Regions from separate parts of the Vibrio sp. Vb1574 genome, predicted to be linked through region 2. Evidence: predicted binding sites of a transcription regulator. Region 2 holds the regulator's gene; each other region holds the start of a gene.
What was found. Region 2 encodes CRP, which controls carbon source genes, mostly activating them, when cyclic AMP is high. Its sites were predicted from a motif close to TGTGANNNNNNTCACA; they were not measured.

Region 1: R7O12_RS01425 (CTP synthase) is a predicted target of CRP. The motif match lies at 4,614-4,629, and genes of this name have one in related genera.
Region 3: rppH (RNA pyrophosphohydrolase) is a predicted target of CRP. The motif match lies at 3,015-3,030, and genes of this name have one in related genera.

Annotation. Positions count from the first base shown of each region.
Region 1 covers NZ_JAWOTC010000001.1:323,053-330,537, forward strand. The annotation lists gene ispD (2-C-methyl-D-erythritol 4-phosphate cytidylyltransferase) at 1-677, opposite strand, end outside; gene ftsB (cell division protein FtsB) at 679-960, opposite strand; gene eno (phosphopyruvate hydratase) at 1,509-2,810, opposite strand; gene R7O12_RS01425 (CTP synthase) at 2,889-4,529, opposite strand; gene mazG (nucleoside triphosphate pyrophosphohydrolase) at 4,735-5,538, opposite strand; gene relA (GTP diphosphokinase) at 5,888-7,485, opposite strand, start outside.
Region 2 covers NZ_JAWOTC010000031.1:35,118-42,602, reverse strand. The annotation lists gene R7O12_RS17115 (ABC transporter ATP-binding protein) at 1-1,826, shown strand, start outside; gene R7O12_RS17110 (TIGR02444 family protein) at 1,823-2,311, shown strand; gene R7O12_RS17105 (hydrolase) at 2,399-3,406, shown strand; gene R7O12_RS17100 (YheU family protein) at 3,440-3,652, shown strand; gene R7O12_RS17095 (phosphoribulokinase) at 3,778-4,647, shown strand; gene crp (cAMP-activated global transcriptional regulator CRP) at 4,888-5,520, shown strand; gene R7O12_RS17085 (DUF1338 domain-containing protein) at 5,657-6,448, opposite strand; gene astD (succinylglutamate-semialdehyde dehydrogenase) at 6,697-7,485, opposite strand, start outside.
Region 3 covers NZ_JAWOTC010000024.1:42,943-50,427, forward strand. The annotation lists gene R7O12_RS15215 (sulfite exporter TauE/SafE family protein) at 1-84, opposite strand, end outside; gene ptsP (phosphoenolpyruvate--protein phosphotransferase) at 91-2,337, opposite strand; gene rppH (RNA pyrophosphohydrolase) at 2,340-2,861, opposite strand; gene mutH (DNA mismatch repair endonuclease MutH) at 3,481-4,161, shown strand; gene R7O12_RS15235 (DUF6482 family protein) at 4,177-4,488, opposite strand; gene R7O12_RS15240 (NADP(H)-dependent aldo-keto reductase) at 4,643-5,677, shown strand; gene R7O12_RS15245 (hypothetical protein) at 5,809-6,060, opposite strand; gene vpsR (cyclic-di-GMP-binding transcriptional regulator VpsR) at 6,589-7,485, opposite strand, start outside.

The DNA of each region.
Region 1 (7,485 bases), on a different contig from region 2:
TCGGCTAACGCAAGATCTTCTGGCTGAGTGATTTTTATATTGTTCGCATTCCCTTGAACTAAGGCTGGCTTCTCGCCTAGCCATTCCAAAGCCGAGGCTTCATCGGTAATGGTTACACCCTGTTCTAATGCGTCAGCCAGTGCTTGAGTAAGCTGCTGAGTTTTAAACATTTGTGGAGTAAGTGCATGCCACAATGCTTCTCTATCTACCGTATGATCGATATCTTGTACTGCGTTTGCTCGCTTCATTGTATCTCTCACAGGAGATGCGAGAATGCCACCCGTTGAGTGGGCGCAGCAAACATCAATCAAACGGTCAATGTCGGATGTTAATACACATGGCCTTGCAGCGTCGTGAACTAATACCCACTCGCTTTCCAGATGCTCATTGACATAGTTTAGCCCTGATAACACAGAGTCTGCTCTTTCTTTACCACCAGCTACACGAATCACATCTGGGCGCTTAGCAATGGACAATTCTGGGTAATATGGGTCGCCGTCAGTAATGGCAACGACAACCTTAGAAATATTTGGGTGAGAAAGCAGTTTCTCTACGGTATGTTCCAGTACCGCCTTACCTTCGATCAATAAATATTGCTTAGGGCGATCTGCCTTCATTCTGCTACCCACACCAGCAGCAGGCACAATTGCGATATGCGATGAGTTCATATCCAACATTTTAATGGTTTTCCTCACCTATAATGCGGTAAAAAGTCTCGCCATCTTTAACTAAACCGAGCTCATGACGCGCACGTTCTTCAATCGCATCAAGACCTTGCCTTAAGTCATCAATCTCAGCGAACATTTCATTGTTGCGAGCTTGTAGCTTGCTGTTCACTTGTTGCTGAACTTCAATTTCATCTTTTACTGTGTAGTAGTCAGACACTCCGTTTTTACCAAACCATAGAGTGTATTGAAGCAAGCCAAACAGTAGCGTAAGGGCTATAACAAAGATTCGCATATCGCTGCTAACATTCTGTACCGGAAGGAATTAGATAAGGTGACATATATAGCATAAATGCGAGGTTGCCTCTAGGGGAGAAAGGGAGACTCACACGCTCCTTACAAGAAATAAGCAGCAAAATGAAACAAGCTCATAGGAAGCGCTCCTTACCCATGACCAAAGTAAGAGCCAAAAATACAAACCTATAAATACAAAAAACCGCCGTAGCGATGGTTTCAAAAAGCTATTTAGCGAAACTTTACTCAATAAGAATTAAGCTTGATCTTTAACTTCTTTGAGACCGCTTACTTGAAACATGGAGGAGTGCGCTCACTTAGCGCTTCCGTTGTATAAAAAAACGCCCCGCAAGTGTGAGGCGTTTTCAAAAGCTTTAAGTTAAGCCGTTAACTCAGTTAAGAATTAAGCTTGATCTTTAACTTCTTTAAGACCGCTTCCTTGAAACATGGAGGAGCGCGCTCACTTAGCGCTTCCGTTATATAAAAAAACACCCCGCCAAAGCAGGGTGTTTTAAAAGCTTTAAGTTAAGCTGCTAATTTAGTGAAGAATTAAGCTTGACCTTTAACTTCTTTAAGACCGTTGAAAGGAGCGCGCTCACCTAGTGCTTCCTCGATACGGATTAGCTGGTTGTACTTAGCAACACGGTCAGAACGGCTCATAGAACCAGTTTTGATTTGACCTGCTGCTGTACCTACCGCTAGGTCAGCGATAGTTGCATCTTCAGTTTCGCCAGAACGGTGAGAGATTACTGCTGTGTAACCTGCGTCTTTAGCCATCTTGATTGCAGCTAGAGTCTCAGTTAGAGAACCGATTTGGTTGAACTTGATAAGGATAGAGTTAGCTACGCCTTTCTCGATACCTTCAGCAAGGATCTTAGTGTTAGTAACGAATAGATCGTCACCTACTAGTTGAAGCTTGTCACCTAGTAGTTCAGTTTGGTGCTTGAAGCCATCCCAATCAGACTCGTCTAGACCGTCTTCGATAGAAACGATTGGGAATTGGTTAGCTAGCTCAGCTAGGTAGTGGTTGAACTCTTCAGAAGTGAAAGTTTTACCTTCGCCTTTCATGTTGTAGATGCCAGCTTCTTTGTCGAAGAACTCAGATGCAGCACAGTCCATAGCTAGAGTAACGTCTTTACCTAGTTCGTAACCAGCAGCTGCAACAGCTTCTGCGATAACTTCTAGAGCTTCAGCGTTAGATTTAAGGTTAGGAGCGAAACCACCTTCATCACCAACTGCAGTGCTGTAGCCTTTAGACTTAAGAACTTTAGCTAGGTTGTGGAATACTTCTGCACCGATACGTAGACCTTCTTTAAGAGTCTTAGCGCCAACAGGTTGGATCATGAACTCTTGGATGTCAACGTTGTTGTCTGCGTGCTCACCACCGTTGATGATGTTCATCATTGGTAGAGGCATAGAGAACTGACCTGCAGTGCCGTTTAGCTCAGCGATGTGCTCGTATAGAGGCATGCCTTTCGCAGCAGCAGCAGCTTTAGCGTTTGCTAGAGAAACAGCTAGGATAGCGTTAGCACCGAATTTAGATTTGTTTTCAGTGCCGTCTAGTTCGATCATTACTGCGTCGATTGCAGCTTGGTCTTTAGCGTCTTTGCCAACTAGAGCTTCAGCGATTGGGCCGTTTACAGCTTCAACTGCTTTAAGAACACCTTTACCTAGGAAACGTGCTTTGTCACCGTCACGTAGCTCAAGAGCTTCGCGAGAACCAGTAGATGCGCCAGATGGAGCTGCCGCCATACCTACGAAACCGCCTTCTAGGTGTACTTCAGCTTCTACAGTTGGGTTACCACGTGAGTCGATGATTTCACGACCTAGAACTTTAACGATCTTAGACATTAATGTTTCCTCTCGTTTCAAATATAAATGTCAATCTTAAAGGGCAGCAGCACAACCTTCGCCGCCGCCCGTATCCTTTTACTTCTCGAATTCGCCGCGTGCGTTTTGGCCCGCAGCCTTAACAAAACCTGCAAACAATGGATGTCCATCGCGAGGAGTCGAGGTGAATTCTGGGTGGAACTGAGCCGCTACAAACCATGGGTGAGCTGGGTTCTCAATCATTTCCACTAACTTCTTGTCCGCAGATAGACCTGATACTTTTAGGCCTGCTTTTTCGATTTGCGGACGAAGCACGTTATTCACTTCGTAACGGTGACGGTGACGTTCATGGATCGTCGCGCTACCGTACAGTTCACGAGCTTTAGTCCCTTTCTCTAGGTGACATAGCTGTGAACCAAGACGCATCGTACCGCCTAGGTCAGACTTTTCAGTACGCTCTTCTACGCTACCTGATTCGTCTACCCACTCTGTGATCAAACCTACCACAGGGTACTTCGTCTCTTTGTTAAATTCTGTTGAATGTGCACCTTCCATACCCGCAACGTTACGCGCGTATTCGATTAGTGCAACTTGCATACCCAAACAAATACCTAGGTAAGGCACGTTATTTTCACGTGCATATTGAGCCGCACGGATCTTGCCTTCAATACCACGATCGCCGAAGCCACCTGGTACTAGGATTGCGTCCAAACCTTCTAGAAGTTCAACGCCTTTTGTTTCGATATCTTGTGAGTCTACATACTTAATTGTGACGCTTAGGCGGTTTTTCAAGCCAGCGTGTTTAAGCGCTTCGTTCACAGATTTGTATGCATCTGGTAATTCAATGTATTTACCAACCATACCGATGGTTACTTCACCAGTAGGATTTGCTTCTTCGTAGATAACCTGTTCCCATTCAGAAAGGTCTGCTTCAGGAGCAGTAATACCAAAGCGAGCACACACAAGGTCATCTAGACCTTGAGATTTAATCAACTGAGGGATCTTGTAGATAGAGTCTACATCCTTCATTGAAATTACTGCTTTTTCTGGAACATTACAGAACAGTGCGATTTTTTTACGCTCATTCGCAGGAATAACGCGATCGCTACGGCAAACTAGGATGTCTGGCTGAATACCGATAGATAGAAGTTCTTTTACAGAGTGTTGCGTCGGCTTAGTTTTCACTTCGCCCGCTGCCGCTAGGTAAGGAACAAGTGTTAGGTGCATGAACATTGCGCGCTCACGGCCTAGCTCAACAGCTAGCTGACGAATCGCTTCCATAAATGGTAGTGATTCGATATCACCAACAGTACCGCCAACTTCAACGATAGCCACATCATGGCCTTCAGAACCTGCAATAACGCGATCTTTGATTGCGTTAGTGATATGAGGGATAACTTGAATAGTTGCGCCTAGGTAGTCACCACGACGTTCTTTACGAAGTACGTCGGCATAAACACGACCTGCAGTGAAGTTGTTACGCTTGGTCATCTTGGTACGGATGAAACGCTCGTAGTGACCAAGGTCAAGGTCAGTCTCTGCGCCATCTTCTGTAACGAACACTTCACCGTGCTGAGTAGGGCTCATTGTGCCCGGGTCAACGTTGATGTAAGGGTCAAGCTTCATCATAGTCACTTTAAGACCACGAGCTTCTAGAATAGCCGCAAGAGATGCTGCTGCAATACCTTTACCTAGAGAGGATACAACCCCGCCAGTAACAAAAATGTAATTTGTCGTCATGTTTAACCTGAAATTGGTTGAATGAGGGAAATGGAGTGCTTCTGGACGGGAGATAAATATACCAGAAGCTCCTTACCGCCACAACGTGAAATCTATCACACCGTAATTTTTTATTTTTTGCTTCAAATCAAAGTGAGCAAAGACAAACCAAAGTCCGTTTTCGTGTAACCAAACAAGCTGACCTTATATTATGTATTCTGCCAGTTTACCTCTGCCTCGATTCTTCTTGTTTTACTTCATCCCAAAAATGGTCAAGTTCTGATAAAGAACAATCTGTAAGTACTTTGCCTGACTGCTGGGCCTTGCCTTCAACTTGTTTAAAACGTCGCGCAAACTTTACGTTTGCTTTTCCTAGTGCGACTTCTGGGTTTTTATCAAGGTGGCGAGCCAAATTGACAGTCGCAAATAGCAAATCACCGAGCTCCAACTCAACTTTCTCTTCATCGGGCTGAACTTGCAGTGCCTCTTCCATGACTTCGTCAATTTCTTCTCGTACTTTATCGACAACCGGGCCAAGTGAATCCCAATCAAACCCAAATTTTGCACATTTTTTCTGAATTTTTGTAGCACGAGAAAGTGCCGGCAAAGAGTTTGGTATTGAGTCTAGGATACTTTCTTCCGCTTTGCCTACTAGGGCTTTTTCTTTTGCTTTTTCCGCTTCCCAGTTCGCGTTAATTTCCTCGTCAGATTCAAACTCAACATCTGAAAAAACATGCGGGTGGCGACGAGTCAGTTTTTCGTTCACGGTTTCGACGACATCCGAAAAGTCGAACAGCTCTTGCTCTTTCGCTAGCTGACTGTAAAAAATCACCTGAAACAACAAATCCCCTAGCTCTTCTTTTAGATTGGGCCAATCTCGATTTTGAATCGCGTCCACCACCTCGTAGGTTTCTTCTATTGTATGCGGAACGATGGTGTCAAAGGTTTGTTTTAAGTCCCAAGGGCAACCGTTTTCTGGGTCACGCAACTTCGCCATGATTTGTTCTAATTGTTCAATTGGATGACTCATTTTTTGTTCCTTTAAACCTTTCTATTAAAGAAAAAGGTGAGCAGCCAAAACCACTCACCTTCTACATTATATTTTCTCAGCAGCTTTCACTAAGTAATTGTTACTTTGACAAGGCAACAAGTTTTCGCGACTCCTGAGCATAGCCTACTATGTGATGCCCCTGAGCCGGCACGTCGGAATAAGTGCAGCTAACGCAGATAAAAAGCCAAATATGACGCAAGTGTAACTCTGTAAATAGTTGAAGTTGTAGCTAGGCGACAAACAAACGAGACTCCTGAGCATGGTTCACCATGTGATGGAGCGAGTGCGTGCAGTCAACAACGCTACAACGATAACTATGACGAGAGTTTTAGCCGAGGCGTTTCACCGTCATGACATCCTTGATCTGTTCCACACGTTTCGAAACCCGCGAAAGCACCTCAATATTGGTGACTTCTAGGTCAAAGTCCATGATGGCAAGTTGACGTCTGTAATCGACTCGGTTCTTCATACTGGTCACTTTGATCTTTTCGTTGGCGAACAGTGTCGTAATGTCTTTGAGTAGACCACCTCGCTCCATCGCTTCAACACGGACGGTGAGGATGTATGACCCGACGAAGCCGCTGCCCCAGACAGTATCAATGATACGCTCTGGCGCATGATGGCGCAGTTCTTCTAACTGTTCACAGTCACTACGGTGTACTGAAATGCCGCGACCTTGCGTGATGTAACCACAGATATCATCACCTGGAATTGGCTGACAGCAACGTGCTAGATGTGTCATTAGGTTATCGACGCCTTCTACTACAACTGCGTCTTTTTTCGGTCGGCTTTGCGCGGGTGATTTATGCTCAGCTTCTTGCAGTTTTTCCAGTGCTTGCTGGTCTTCTTCCTCTGCCGTTGGCTTGTTAACTAACGCGTTAATATGGTTAATGATTTGGTTGATGCGCAAATCACCGCTACCTACCCCAACATACAATTCATCTGGTGTTTTGACGTTAAACCGCTTGAGGGCGTAATGCTCTGCATCTTTTAACGTTGCGCCAATTTTGGCTAACTCATGCTCAAGGATTTCACGACCTGCTTCGAGGTTCTTCTCACGGCTTTGTTTTCGGAACCAGGCGTTAATTTTGGCACGCGCACGACCAGAATGAACGAAGCCTAATGATGGGTTTAACCAGTCACGTGATGGGTTAGGTTCTTTCTGAGTGATAATCTCGACTTGGTCACCCATATGTAATTTATGCGTGAACGGCACAATACGACCTCCGACTTTGGCACCGATACAACGGTGTCCCACTTCGGAGTGAATGTGATAGGCAAAATCTAGCGGCGTTGCCCCCATTGGCAAATCGACAACATCACCACGTGGTGTAAAGGCATAAACACGGTCATCAAAGACTTGGCTACGCAGCTCATCGAGCATTTCGCCAGAGTCAGACATTTCTTCTTGCCAATCCAATAGCTTACGCAGCCACGTGATTTTCTCATCATAACCGCTTCGGCTGCTTGCCCCTTCTTTATATTTCCAGTGCGCTGCAACCCCCAGTTCCGACTCTTCATGCATTTGCTTGGTACGAATCTGGATCTCGATGGTTTTGCCTTCTGGCCCTAGAATTACTGTATGGATCGATTGATAACCGTTTGGTTTAGGGTTAGCAACGTAGTCATCAAACTCGCTCGGTAGGTGCTTGTATTTGGTGTGAACTACGCCTAAAGCCGCATAACAATCTTGCAGTTTGTCTGCGATGATACGCACTGCTCGCACATCAAACAGCTCATCAAAGGCCAAACTCTTTTTCTGCATTTTTCGCCAAATGCTGTAGATGTGCTTAGGTCGACCACTCACTTCCGCATTGATGCCCGACACTTCCATTTCGTGCGTGAGGTCTTCAACAAAGTCTTTGATGTACTGTTCACGAACAATGCGTCGCTCAGAAAGCTGTTTGGCAATTTGTTTGTAAGTTT
Region 2 (7,485 bases):
TTGTGGGCAAAAACGGCTGCGGTAAATCAACGCTGTTTGCCCTACTGAAAGATGAACTGTCAATTGATGCTGGCTCATTTAGCCAACCTCAACACTGGGAGTTGGCCTGGGTCGCACAGGAAACGCCTGCGCTAGAGCGCACTGCACTGGAATACGTCATTGATGGTGATCGCGAGTACCGCGCTCTCGAAAAGCAGTTAGCTGAAGCAGAAACACAAGACAACGGAACCCTAGTTGCCGAGATACACGGTAAAATTGAAACCATTGGTGGTTACAGCATTCGCGCTCGCGCGGCAGAACTGCTCGATGGTTTAGGGTTCAGCCAAGAGCAAATGAGTTGGAGTTTGACTCAATTCTCAGGTGGTTGGCGTATGCGCCTTAACTTAGCCCAGGCGCTATTGTGCCGTTCTGACTTATTGCTACTCGATGAGCCAACCAACCACTTGGACTTAGACGCAGTGATGTGGCTTGAACGTTGGCTACAAAACTACCCAGGCACACTGATCCTGATCTCGCACGACCGTGACTTCTTGGATCCGATCGTTGGTCGCATCATTCACATCGAGAATCAGCAGCTGAACGAATACACGGGTAACTACTCGTCATTCGAAAACCAACGTGCACAAAAAATGGTGTTACAACAAGCGATGTTTGAAAAGCAACAGAAGCAGATGTCGCACATGCAAAGCTACATCGACCGCTTCCGTTACAAAGCATCAAAAGCACGCCAAGCCCAAAGCCGTATCAAAGCTTTGGAGCGCATGGAAAAAGTACTGCCAGCTCAATTCGATAACCCATTTAGCTTTCAATTCCGTGAGCCAGCTGCGCTGCCAAACCCAATCATGATGATGGATGAAGTATCTGCAGGTTACGGTGACAACCTCATCTTAGAGAAGATCCGCTTGAACTTGGTTCCTGGCAGTCGTATTGGTCTACTCGGCCGTAATGGTGCGGGTAAATCGACCTTAATCAAGCTGCTCTCTGGTGAACTTAACGCGCAAGGTGGTGACCTAACTTACTCACAAGGCGTGAAAATTGGTTACTTCGCTCAGCACCAGTTAGAAACGCTTCATCCTGAAGAAACGCCGCTGCAACACATGATGCAAATCGCACCAGATCAAACCGAACAGCAGCTACGTGATTACCTAGGTAGCTTTGGCTTCCAAGGTGACAAAGCACTAGAAAAAGTTGCGCCGTTTTCTGGTGGCGAAAAAGCCCGTTTGGTGTTGGCTTTAATTGTGTGGCAAAAGCCAAACCTGTTGCTACTTGATGAACCGACCAACCACTTAGACTTGGACATGCGCCAAGCACTTACGATGGCACTGCAAACATTCGAAGGTGCGATGGTGATTGTTTCGCACGACCGCTATTTACTGCGCGCTACGACCGATGACTTGTATTTAGTGCATGATCGACAAGTTGCTCCGTTCGACGGTGATTTAAATGACTATTATAAATGGTTAACCGAACAACAAAGAGCGGAACGCAAAGAAGCGCAGGCTGCGCAGCCAAGCAAAGATACGGCCAACAGCGCAGCTGCGAAGAAAGAGCAAAAACGTCGCGATGCAGAGTTTCGAAAACAGACAGCGCCAATTCGCAAAACGCTGACACAACTAGAAAATAAAATGGATAAGTTAGGTGCTGCACTGGCCGAAGCTGAAGAACAATTGGCGGACAACTCACTGTATGCGGCCGAAAATAAAGCTAAACTTAACCAAGTGCTGGCACTTCAAGCTTCTAGTAAGGCTGAGCTCGAAGAAATTGAAATGGAATGGATGTCTGCTCAAGAAACGTTGGAGCAGATGGAGCTAGAGTTTAATCAATGAGTAATCAACACGCTGAATACACACTCACCCTAGAACACCTTTGGCAGTTTAGTCTGCAATTTTATGGTGTGCGAGAAGTGAAAGAGGCGTGTTTATCATTACAGAACAACTACCACGGTAACGTGAACCTACTCCTGCTGCTCAGATGGCTCGATGAGCAGCAACTCATTTTCCAAGAAAAAGACTGGTCCTTGGTGCAAGACTGTCTAGGTAGGAGCGAAACTTTACTTCACTCCTTTCGCGACCTTCGTCGCCACCTTAAGTCTCAAGTCAATGACGCTTTGTATCGTGAGACCTTGCAGTTTGAGCTGCAACTAGAAAAGCAGCAACAAGCGGATTTGGTGGACTGCATTAACTCACTTGCACTACTCAAAAATGATGGTGACCCACTGACGTTGAGATACTGTCGTCAACTCGGTGGGGAGCATTTGCAGCAAGCCTTTGCTATTCCGGTGCCAAACATTCAACCACCAAAACGCCCATAACTCTGTAGAATACCTATAATCTTTATAAAGGATTATATTAATAAGTTCTTCAACGGACACCGAAGGACCGCATAAGAGCAGTTAGGTATGACACAATTTTTCGCAGCCGCCGGGATCAAAAACCCGCATCTCCAAACGCTTTTGCCGCGTTTTATTCGCAAAAAAGCGTTGTTTACGCCGATTTGGCAAACCCTCGATACATCCGATGGCGACTTTCTCGATCTCGCGTGGAGCGAGGACCCAACCCAAGAGCCTGCACAAAAAAAGCCGATTTTTGTTTTATTTCATGGATTAGAGGGGTGCTTCTATAGCCCTTATGCCAATGGGCTAATGAATGCATTTGCTCAATCTGGATGGCTGTCGGTGATGATGCATTTCCGCGGTTGTAGCGGTAAGCCAAACAAGAAAGCTCGCGCCTATCATTCTGGTGAAGTGACTGACGCCCGCCACTTCTTAGAGCACCTTGAGCAACGCTTTCCTGATAACCCCAAAGTTGCGGTTGGTATTTCTCTTGGCGGTAACATGTTGGCGAATTATTTAGCCCAATATAAAGACCACCCTATTTTGAATGCAGCGACTATTATCTCAGCGCCTTTAGACCTAGCGGCGTGTGCGAACCGTATAGAACAAGGCTTTTCAAAAGTGTATCGCCGTTATCTGCTTTCTTCACTGAAACGTAACGCGTTACAAAAGCATCATCTACTGCATGGCGAGCTGGCGCTGTCCTACAACTCAATCAAACGTGTCACACGGCTGTATGAATTCGATGATTTGATTACCGCACCATTGCATGGCTTTAAAGACGCACAAGATTATTACGACCAATGCTCTGGCTTAAGTAAACTACAGCAAATCACGCTACCCACACTGATCATCCATGCCAAAGACGATCCGTTCATGACCGATGATGTGATACCGAAGTTTGTTCTGCCAGATAACATTGATTACCGTCTCTTTGAACACGGTGGCCATGTTGGCTTCCTAACAGGAACGGCGTTAAAACCTAAGTTTTGGTTGGAGGAAGCGCTGCCCGCGTATTACGAAAGTATCGCCGCAGATTACCTTTCTGCTGTATCCAAGCAACGAACGCAGTAAACTAGCCGCTCATCATAAAAGTTAGAGGTATTTATGATCATTCCATGGCAAGACATTGCGCCGGAAACATTGGAAAACTTAATTCGTGAATTCGTCTTACGCGAAGGAACGGATTACGGAACCGTCGAGGTTTCTTTGCAAGACAAAATTGATCAAGTTAAAGCTCAATTGGAAAAAGGTGAAGCGGTTATCGTGTTCTCTGAGCTACACGAAACCGTCGATATTCAACATAAAACAAAATTTTAGACCCTTCACATTTTACCGTATCCCACTCGATGACAAGGTATTGTTACGTGCTATAGTGGGATATCGACCGTGCAGTAGTAACTCTACTGCACATTACAGGTAAGTAATTTTCGACAAGGTTTGTCATGTCAGCTAAACACCCAATTATTGCGGTTACTGGTTCGTCCGGTGCCGGCACGACCACTACATCTGAAGCCTTCCGTAAAATGTTCAATATGATGAACGTTAAACCCGCATGGGTTGAAGGCGATAGCTTCCATCGCTTTACTCGCCCAGAAATGGACATCGAAATTCGCAAAGCCCGCGAGCAAGGTCGACACATTAGCTACTTTGGCCCACAAGCTAATGACTTCCCGGGATTAGAAGAGTTTTTCCGTAAGTTCGGGCATGACGGCACTGGCAGCGTGCGCCGTTATCTGCACACGTTTGACGAAGCGGTTCCCTACAATCAAATGCCAGGCACGTTTACACCGTGGCAAGACTTACCCGAAAACAGCGACGTTCTGTTTTATGAAGGGTTACATGGTGGCGTGGTCGATGGCGATGTTAATGTTGCTCAACATGTGGATTTCTTAATCGGCATGGTGCCGATTGTAAACTTAGAGTGGATACAAAAATTCGTACGTGACACTCGCGATCGCGGCCATTCGCGTGAAGCGGTAATGGACTCAATCGTGCGATCCATGGACGATTACCTCAACTATATCACTCCGCAGTTTTCTCGTACTCACATCAACTTCCAGCGCGTACCGACCGTTGATACTTCCAACCCACTTAATGCAAAAGGCATCCCTAGTTTGGATGAGAGTTTTGTGGTGATTCGCCTACGCGGTATCAAGAATGTCGACTTCCCATATCTGCTGGCCATGATTGATGGCTCATTCATGTCACGCCACAACACGATTGTCGTACCCGGCGGTAAGATGAGCTTTGCAATGGAGCTCATAGTTCGGCCTATCCTACAACAGCTCATCGAAACAGGGAAAATTGGCTAAAAACCTGCCTGCGAAGATGTTTACTTTTCATACCGTGATCATGTGCACAGTTTTGCTTACAAAATCTCAATCATGGCACGATTAAAATCAAGAAATCGTTTTCGAAAAAGGATACTATTTCTTACCGAAACACAAGAGAGCTTGCAGCATATAAAAAGTGCTCTTATTCTAGTAGGCCTAATTCAGGCTTAGCTAAAATATGGATAGCGCAAGCGTACCCTGCAGAGGAAGTGAGATATTATGGTTCTAGGTAAACCTCAAACCGACCCAACATTAGAGTGGTTTCTTTCACACTGTCATATTCATAAGTACCCTTCAAAGAGCACGCTAATTCACGCGGGCGAAAAGGCAGAAACTTTGTACTACATCGTTAAAGGTTCTGTTGCGGTTCTTATCAAAGACGAAGAAGGTAAGGAGATGATCCTTTCTTACCTAAACCAAGGAGACTTTATTGGTGAACTTGGTCTATTCGAGGAAGACCAAGAGCGCACAGCTTGGGTTCGTGCTAAATCTCCTTGTGAAGTTGCTGAAATTTCTTTCAAGAAGTTCCGTCAGCTTATCCAAGTAAACCCAGACATCCTAATGCGTCTTTCTGCGCAGATGGCTCGTCGTCTTCAAGTAACTAGCCAAAAAGTGGGTGACCTGGCGTTCCTAGACGTAACTGGTCGTATCGCTCAGACGCTTCTGAACCTTGCAAAACAACCAGACGCAATGACTCACCCAGACGGCATGCAAATCAAGATCACTCGTCAAGAAATCGGTCAAATTGTTGGCTGTTCTCGTGAGACAGTAGGTCGTATCTTGAAGATGCTAGAAGAGCAGAACCTAATCTCTGCTCACGGTAAAACCATCGTGGTTTACGGTACTCGTTAATCTCGAACTAGAGTGACACGAACAAAATTATAAAAGCCACCAATGGCAACATTGGTGGCTTTTTATTTACTCATGACCAAATGAGATAGGGTGCAGCGAACACTAATGAGTAAGCTTAACAGGTTAACCCTAAAACTTAGCCATTCGTACTTTCAAAGATTTTGTCAGCTGAAGCGGCCACGAAACCTGGGTACAAATCACCATTTTCCATCGGATAGCGCTTAGCAAATTCATAAAACCCGCCAGGGATAATTTCAGTGCCTTCGCTAAAACGAACCGCTACTTTATCTGCCATGGTCGATGACTGCTCTAGCAACACCTCAGGAGTGCCCTTCACTTCACCACCATTTTCATTAATGGTAAACCCAGCGGTACGCAGATGATCGTTTACCTGCTTCACTTCTTCATATTCATTGAGCTGGTTAACGCTCACCGTGAAGTGGTTTGCTCCGTAACCATGCGCCGCAAGCCAAGATGCGTACTCACTTTCTTTAGCCAACGTTTGGTAATCAGCAAAGCTTAAATCCCACAAGCGTCCACCATGTAAGAATGCGCTATCGTTCAGCTTGTCAGCATCGACTTGTGCCACCAAATTTTTCACAATCTCTTGTAGCTCAGGAGAGCACTCTTCAACTTTTAGCTCACTAATAAATACTTTAGGTTGCTTCGGATCTGGGTGCTCATAGTGCTTAGCAACCAGCTTTTTGCTTTCGAAAACGTAATCACCACACGCCTTGTAACCAATAGCTACAAATGGCTTAGCTAGAGTTTCAATACCAAGAGGCGCGATATTGAAGGTACGTAAAGCTATATGATCATTAATCAGAGGCTCATCTTCTTGAAGCAGCTGATGCACTTTAGCAGCCGAAGGGCAAAGACGTTGAATGTAATCTTGCCATAGCGATTCAAATAACACATCGGGCGTCATAACGACTCCTTGTTACGAGATGTAGAGTTTAAAGGTAAGCGGAAGTTGGCTGCTCGTTCACAACAAAAGTTGTCCAGAATAATGAACGAGCAACCATCAACCTGTGACGGTAAATGCCAGTCAGTCAACACGCTTTTCCGAGTCTTTGCTCACTTTTCGTGTTCTGCCAACGATCACTACAACCCATACCTAAATGATGCGCCGGCAAGGTGAGCCGCAATGCATAGTTGCGACTCTATTATTAAAACTTATAGCGCTACACCTGGACTCAATGTTGCAGGCAAGACAGTCTCTTGACCTTCCATTGATGCCATTGGGTACGCACAGTAATCTGCTGCGTAGTAAGCGCTTGGGCGCAAGTTACCCGACGCTCCCGGACCACCAAATGGCGCATCACCACTTGCACCAGTGAGCTGGCGGTTACGGTTCACGATACCTGCACGAATGTGGTCAACGAAGTATTCCCATTCTTGGTCGTCGGTTGAGACCAAACCAGCAGATAAGCCAAAGCGCGTATCGTTTGCTAGCGCCACGGCTTTGTCTAACCCTTCGTAACGCACCACTTGCAGAAGTGGGCCGAAGTATTCTTCATCTGGTAACTCAGCAATGTTCGTTACATCAATGATGCCAGGAGAAACAAACGCCGCCTCTCCTGCTTTCGCTTCAATCAAGCTTTCACCGCCAAGAGACTGTAGATTAGCTTGTGCATCAAGAATAAACTTGGCTGCCGCGACCGAAATTTGCGGTCCCATAAATGGCGCAGGTTCTGCAAATGGTTGGTCTACGCGAATATTGCGTGTCGCTTCGACGAGCTTGGTGATAAGCGCATCGCCTTTTTCACCCAATGGCACATACAAACGACGAGCACACGTACAACGCTGCCCAGCACTGATAAACGCTGACTGGATGATGGTGTAAACCGTGGCATCCAAATCACCATATTTATCAGAGATCACCATCGGGTTATTACCACCCATTTCTAGTGCGAGCATCTTGCCCGGTTGACCCGCAAATTGACGGTGTAATACATGCCCCGT
Region 3 (7,485 bases), on a different contig from region 2:
ACCACCACCGATACCGAGTAACCCCGCCATCACACCCACAAAAGCGCCTAGCGCCAACAATAACAAAAATAAAGAGACGGTCACGATTTCCTACTTTTTACCTGCACGGATAAAGCCCGCAAAGCCCTGTTGAATGAAGAAGTCATGCATCATTTGATGAATGTCCTCCCCATAGGATTTTGTCATTGCTTGCTCCGCTAATTTTTCTAATTCTTCTTGTTGACTATGACGAATCAAATATTTCACCTTAGCCACGTTGGAGGTGTTCATACTCAAACTGGTATACCCTAACCCAAGTAAGAGAAGAGCGCCAAATGGATCACCCGCTAGCTCACCACAAATACACACGGGCACCTGATATTTATCACACACCTCATGGATTTGCTTAAGCGCTAACAGTACCGCAGGATGCATAGATTCATAGACATCCGCTACGCGCGAATTGTTCCTATCTACCGCTAATAAATACTGAGTTAAATCGTTTGTCCCGACAGAAACAAAATCAACACGGTGAGCAATCGTTGGCAACAGATACACCATCGATGGTACTTCAATCATGACCCCAATTTGTGGGAATTGAATTCTATCATCAAGCAAAACGGCTTCGCTGTGAGCTTGATTAATCAAGCTAATGGCATCGTCTAGCTCTTTTACCCCTGACACCATTGGCAATAAGATACTTAAGTTTCCGCTTTCTGCACTCGCTCTTAACATTGCACGCAGCTGGATCAAGAAAATGTCTGGATGATCCAATGTAAAACGAATGCCACGCCAGCCTAGAAACGGATTATCTTCTTCGATGGGCAAATACGGCAAAGGTTTGTCACCACCAATATCCAAAGTACGCATCACTACTCGTTGATTCGGATAGCTGTTAAGTATTGCTTGGTATTGATGATACTGCTCATCTTCCGAAGGAAAGTGATGCTGAAGTAAAAATGCAATCTCAGTTCGGTACAACCCAACACCATCAACACCTGTGTTGATGGCAATATTACTGTCTGCACTGAGTCCCGCATTCAGCATAATTTCGATATGGTGATTATCTTGCGTAACCGCAGGGAGTGCGAGGTCCTTGTTTACCATGGCAAACAGTTCAGACTCTTCGCTTACTAAGCTGCGATACTCTCGCAACAACTGGCGGTTTGGCTCTAAGAAGATCTCACCCGTATAGCCGTCGACTATCCCGAGTTTGCCATTCACCACATCCGGATTAATGTTGGCGCCCATGACTGCAGGGACCCCAAGAGCTCGAGATAAAATGGCAGCGTGAGAGTTTGCGCCTCCCTCTAATGATACGACGGCTAACAAAAACTCTTTAGGTACAGAAGCGAGCAAGGTGGCAGTGAGTTCGTTCGCCACCAAAATAATGGGACGATCAATTGCAGAATTTTCTTGCTCACTGTTGTGCAGAAAATAGAGCAGCCTTTGCCCTAACTCTCGGATATCTTGCGCTCTTTCACGCATGTATACATCCGACATTCTTGCAAATCGATTCGAGTATGACTCTACAACTTGGCGTAACGCCCAGTCTGCCCTATCTCCTTTTTCAATCTGCTTCTTCAAATCACCGCGAAGCATCGGATCATTCAGTAAGTGAGTAAACAGATCGAAGATCGCCAGCGCATCTTTGTTGATTTCACTGTCCAGCTTTTTCCGCATACGGCGAAAGTCATTTAACGCTCGCTCTATGGCCACCAGTAATGTCTCGTGCTCGCGTTCCTTATCTAACGTGGACGAAGGGAAAACATCCGATAAACTCGGCTGGGTATTGTCGAACCAAAACTCTCCAATCGCGACACCAGTAGACGCAGGCAAACCTTTTAATACCGTGGGTTTAGATGCTAACTGCCAATGCCCAAGATTCTGCGCATGTGCAATGAGCACCGCTAACTGAGCGGATAAGGTAACAAGAAACGATTCTTCCATTTCACTAAACAAGCGCGGCGTTTTTTGTTGGATCACCAACACACCTAAAACTTGTTTACGATGAATGATTGGAGTAGCTAAAAAAGAGTGGTAAATCTGTTCGCCGAGTTGAGGAAAGAATTTGAACTCGGGGTGTTTTGAGGCTTCGGCAAGGTTAAGGGGTTCAGCGCTTCGTTTTACCAACCCAACCAAGCCTTCATTGAAGTTGATATGAATACTATCACCTTCAAAAATAAGGCCTTGAGTTGCCATTAACTCAAGGCGCTGCATTTCTTCATTAGCAAGATAGATAGTACAGCACTCAGTACTAAGGGCAGCACAAGTCTCTTTCACCAATATATCGAGTGCCAGATGCACATCATCGACCCTGGAGACTTTCTCAACTATTTCCCTTAGCTGACTGAGCATGATTATCCTCTACGTTGCTTTTTTCTTTTCCCTTTCGCTTTTCTCTCTCGAAAAGGCATGGCTAAGGATGCAAATTCTTTCATCGCTCGTCGATAAACATCTCGCTTGAAAGAAACAACTTGCCTAACTGGATACCAGTAACTTACCCAGCGCCAACCATCAAATTCAGGGGATTTTCCGCGTTGCATATTAATGCGAGACTCATCGCATTCTAATCTCAGCAGAAACCATTTCTGTTTTTGGCCGATACAAACAGGCTTGGAGTCCCAACGCACCAATCGCTTTGGTAGCTTATATCTTAACCAATGACGACTTGTTGCAATGATCTTAACGTCTTTTTTCGTTAAACCGACTTCTTCGTATAACTCCCTGAACATGGCTTGTTCAGGGGTTTCACCTTCGTCAATCCCACCTTGTGGAAATTGCCATGAGTGTTGCCCGTATCGTTTAGCCCAGAAGACCTGACCATGGTTATTACATATCACAATACCAACATTAAGTCGGTAACCATCGCCATCTATCACTGGCTAACCTCTATGAATAAATTTTTTATTACCGTGATTTTTCCACATATCCCCATTACTAGCAAACTTACTGATGTGATATGAGCAAGATTTATTACCTTTTCACCATTTTTGGATATCTTTTAATCAAACCATACCTTATCAACACAAGAGTGAGACATTGCCCACATTTATTCACCTTTTCTGTGAATAACTTTGTGAAGAATTCAATTCAAATGAGTAATTCAGTTCAATCCCATCAAAAGCAAAACAGATGAAGAAACAAAAAAACAAACATAAAACATTGATAAAAAAGTATTTATTTTTAAAAACAACGATTATTCGATCTTCAGTTTCTTGATGATCTTTTCACCAAACTCAGATCGGTCAAAGATCCACCAACAGGCTATTTATCCACACTCACCTGCTATTCGTTTAGATGATTACAACAAAATCAACCCCAAAAATGCATTTTAACCCCTGTTTATTCATACAGACCCCGCCAGGATCTTATCAATACCTCCTCCACCTGTGGATAAGTTATGAATTGATCGTTCTTACACCGCCTCGGTGAAATCTTAAACAGTAGATTTGGTCGGAGTTTGATAAACTATATTTTTTGTAATACCACCTTGTAACTATGAAACCAGAACCACAAACAGAAGCAGAGCTATTGGAACGAGCGCATGATATGGCAGGACTCTGTTTTGCTGAGTTGGCCGCCGAGGCGAATATGATTGTTCCTGAAAACTTAAAACGTGATAAAGGTTGGGTGGGTCAATTACTCGAATGGCACTTGGGCGCTCCAGCTGGCAGTAAACCTCAACAAGATTTCGCAAAACTAGGGATCGAGTTGAAAAGTATTCCGATCAGTTACTCTGGCAAACCTTTAGAAACAACCTTTGTTTCTGTGGCGCCCCTCACTGGTGTTCATGGTCTTACATGGGAAACAAGTCATGTTCGAAACAAGCTATCTCGTGTCCTTTGGGTACCCGTAGAAGGAGAACGAGAAATCCCACTCCCTGAAAGACGTGTGGGCAGTCCACTCATTTGGTCACCAGATGAAGAAGAAGAACGGATTTTGCGAAATGACTGGGAAGAGTTAATGGAGATGATCGTCTTGGGAAGATTTGATCAAATTTCCGCCAGACACGGAGAAGCGCTGCATCTTCGCCCTAAAGCCGCAAATGCAAAAGCGCTCACCGAAGCATATAACTCAAATGGTAAGCCGATGAAAACTCTGCCCCGAGGCTTTTACCTTAGAACACAGTTTACTGAACAGATCTTACTCAAGCACTACATTAACACTCAACCAGAATAAAACTATATCAGCTATTTAGTGCGTCACGAGCGATAACTCAATATCGCAGTATGAGGCTGCCTCTTCAGTGCCACATTCGTCATACGCATTGCGCAGCCTTAAATACGCTTTATCGACCCCTAGCCTCAATAGTTCTTCTTTTACTAAGTCTAGAGAGCCAAAATGTATCGGGTCTTCACCGTCTTTAATCGGCTCAAGTTGATGCTTGTACTCCACAGCTAAAAGATAGTCAGAGACATCAGAACACCCAATCACAAATACTTTGGGAGTTTTATAAGTATCTTTATGTGGACCATGTAGCCACATGTCCAATTGATGCTTCTGCATAACATACCTCCTTCACACGATCATTTAAGTGTAGTTAGGCTAACTGTAGCTTTCGAGTTTGCTCTTCCTTTATACGTAAATCATTTGCGATTGCGGCTACAAATCCCCTATATTGGAGTCACTTATTTAGTCGGTAACTCTTCAAGGACGTGATATGCAATACACAAAACTACCGCACTCATCACTTGAGATCAGTAAAATCTGCCTCGGCACTATGACGTTTGGCGAGCAAAACACAGAAAAGGACGCCTTTGAACAGCTCGACTTTGCCCTCGATCATGGGGTGAACTTCATCGATACCGCAGAGATGTACCCTGTACCGCCAAACTCGGAAACACAAGGGCTCACCGAGCAATACATCGGTAATTGGTTAGCAAAAAGCGGCAAAAGAGAGAAAGTAGTACTGGCAACAAAAGTGGCAGGCCCTCGCAATGTTCCTCACATCAGAGACAACATGAGCCTTAATCGTCGCCACATCCATACAGCAATTGATGACAGCCTTAATCGTCTACAAACCGATTATGTCGATTTGTACCAACTACATTGGCCGCAGCGTCAAACCAACTGCTTTGGTCAACTCAACTACCCATACCCTGACAAACAAGAAGAAGTCACGTTAATTGAAACGTTGGAAGCGCTTACTGAATTAGTGAATGCAGGTAAAGTGCGCTATATCGGCGTATCCAACGAGACGCCGTGGGGTGTGATGTCGCTATTGCGTTTGGCAGAAAAACACGATTTGCCAAGAATTGTCTCCATTCAAAACCCATATAACTTATTGAACCGCAGCTTCGAAGTTGGCTTGTCTGAAATCAGCCATTACGAGGGCGTTCAGTTACTTGCCTACTCTCCTTTGGCATTTGGCTGCCTGAGTGGTAAATACCTAAACGGGGCAAAACCTGAAGGCGCTCGATGCACTAAGTGGGAGCGTTTTGCGCGCTACTTCACTCCGCAAGGTGTTAAAGCGACCGAAGCTTACGTCAATTTAGCTCAAGAGCATGGCCTAAACCCTGCACAAATGGCGCTCGCGTTTGTCAATCAGCGTCCATTTGTTGCTTCTAACATTATCGGAGCAACAAACCTAGACCAATTAAAAGCCAATATCGACAGTATTGATTTGCAACTTAGCGACGAACTACTTACTGAAATTCAAGCAATAGGTACAACTTACTCGAATCCTTGCCCTTAACACTACCACCTTCAAACGAAAACAGCTGATCTTCAAGATCAGCTGTTTATCCAATGAAGTCATACTTCATATAAAAAGTTAAGCGTGTTGAATGACTCGTTAGCAACTCAGTCAGCCCAACACGCTAACGATTACGTCATTATTCGCGACGTTAAGACTCGACGAAGGTGACGAACTCGACGTTCAACTTTTACTGCATCCGGAACATTGGCACGTGTAGAACGACCATCGCGATCTAAACCAATATCCCTCAATAGATGAACATTCGTCCATGGAATATCATGAGCAGTTCGGCGTATGGTACGCTGCCATTGCTTTTCTTCGCGTTTAAGGTCTGCTTTTAATAGCAAAGTGGCCAATTGTAAGTAAATAGAGTGACGCATAATATTTTCTCCGATTATCGATGTATTCGACTGGGAAAAATAATGCGTAAAATGAACAGAAATATTCTGTTGATACTAAGCCGCTACTTTCCCGCAGCCTAGTAATAAATATGATAGGTTACGGATTAATTTTTATCTTGTGAGCCAGTGGTATTGGTATCATCCGATTTAAGGGTTATCGGAGCGATAGGCATACGATCAGCGCAAGCAGTGGTGTTAACAACGTAATGTTTCATCTTGCGCCTCCTAGCTAAAAATTAATCCGTTTATGAAAGGTATAACTCATTGAGTTACGGTTAAATTGTAAGCTTTGATGAATATATATCAAACATTTTTTGCCTTTTTGATTAAAAACAAATCAATACACCGCAATTTAGTTTCATATACTTTTATGTATAACATATTCACCTGAGGAATATATAAATTTGCGGATTTTATAAATCAAACCAAACAAAAATAAAAAGAGCGGCTCTGTGGCCACTCTCTTTTATTGTATTTATTCGCCTATTTAACACAGGGAAAGGCCAACTACATGGCTTGTTCGGAAATCAAGTTATGTTTATTAAGTAGTCGATACATGGTTGCACGCGAAACTCCGAGCTCTTTCGCCGCATTTGAAACTTGACCAGAATGAGATTCCAAAACAACCAGCAACGCATCACGTTCACTCTTCTCTCGGATTGATTTCAAGCTGCGCTTTGAGTCATTACGTTGAGGTAAATCTAAGTGATGATCTTCAATCATTACGCTGTCGGACATTAATACCGCTCGCTTCACTTGGTTCATCAGCTCACGCACATTTCCAGGCCAGAAATAACGTGTCAGTGCCTTGAATGCATCCTCAGAAAAGCTTTTTGCTTGCGAGTTGTACTCTTTTGAGAACTCTTGTAAGTAGAAACGAGCCAGCAATGCGATGTCACTCGCACGTTCTTTCAAGCTAGGGACATTGATGCGCAGAACGTTGATGTAATGGTAAAGCTCTTCATTGAAGTCACCGTCAATCAAAGCTTTTTCAACATCCGACGAGTTAGCAGCAAGAATACGCACGTTAACCGCTTTTACGCCATCTTTGGTATCAATGGTGCCTTCTTGCAAGAATCTCAGCAGATTCATTTGCTGCTCTTTTGAAATGGTAAGAATGTCATTAAACAACACGGTGCCACCATCTGCTTGTTCAAGCAGGCATGCTTCCATATCTTCATCGGCGTTAATACCAAATACTTCAGCTTGGAAACGTTGTTCATTGAGTGCGCGACAGTTAATTGCCATAAACGGTTTATGAGAGCGTGAAGAGACTTTATGGATGGCCCTAGCAACCGCCTCTTTACCAGTCCCACTTTCCCCAGAAATCAGAATGCTGACGTCCGTTGGACCAATGCGCTTCACTTGATCGCGTAAACGTTTCATCGGGATAGATTCACCGAT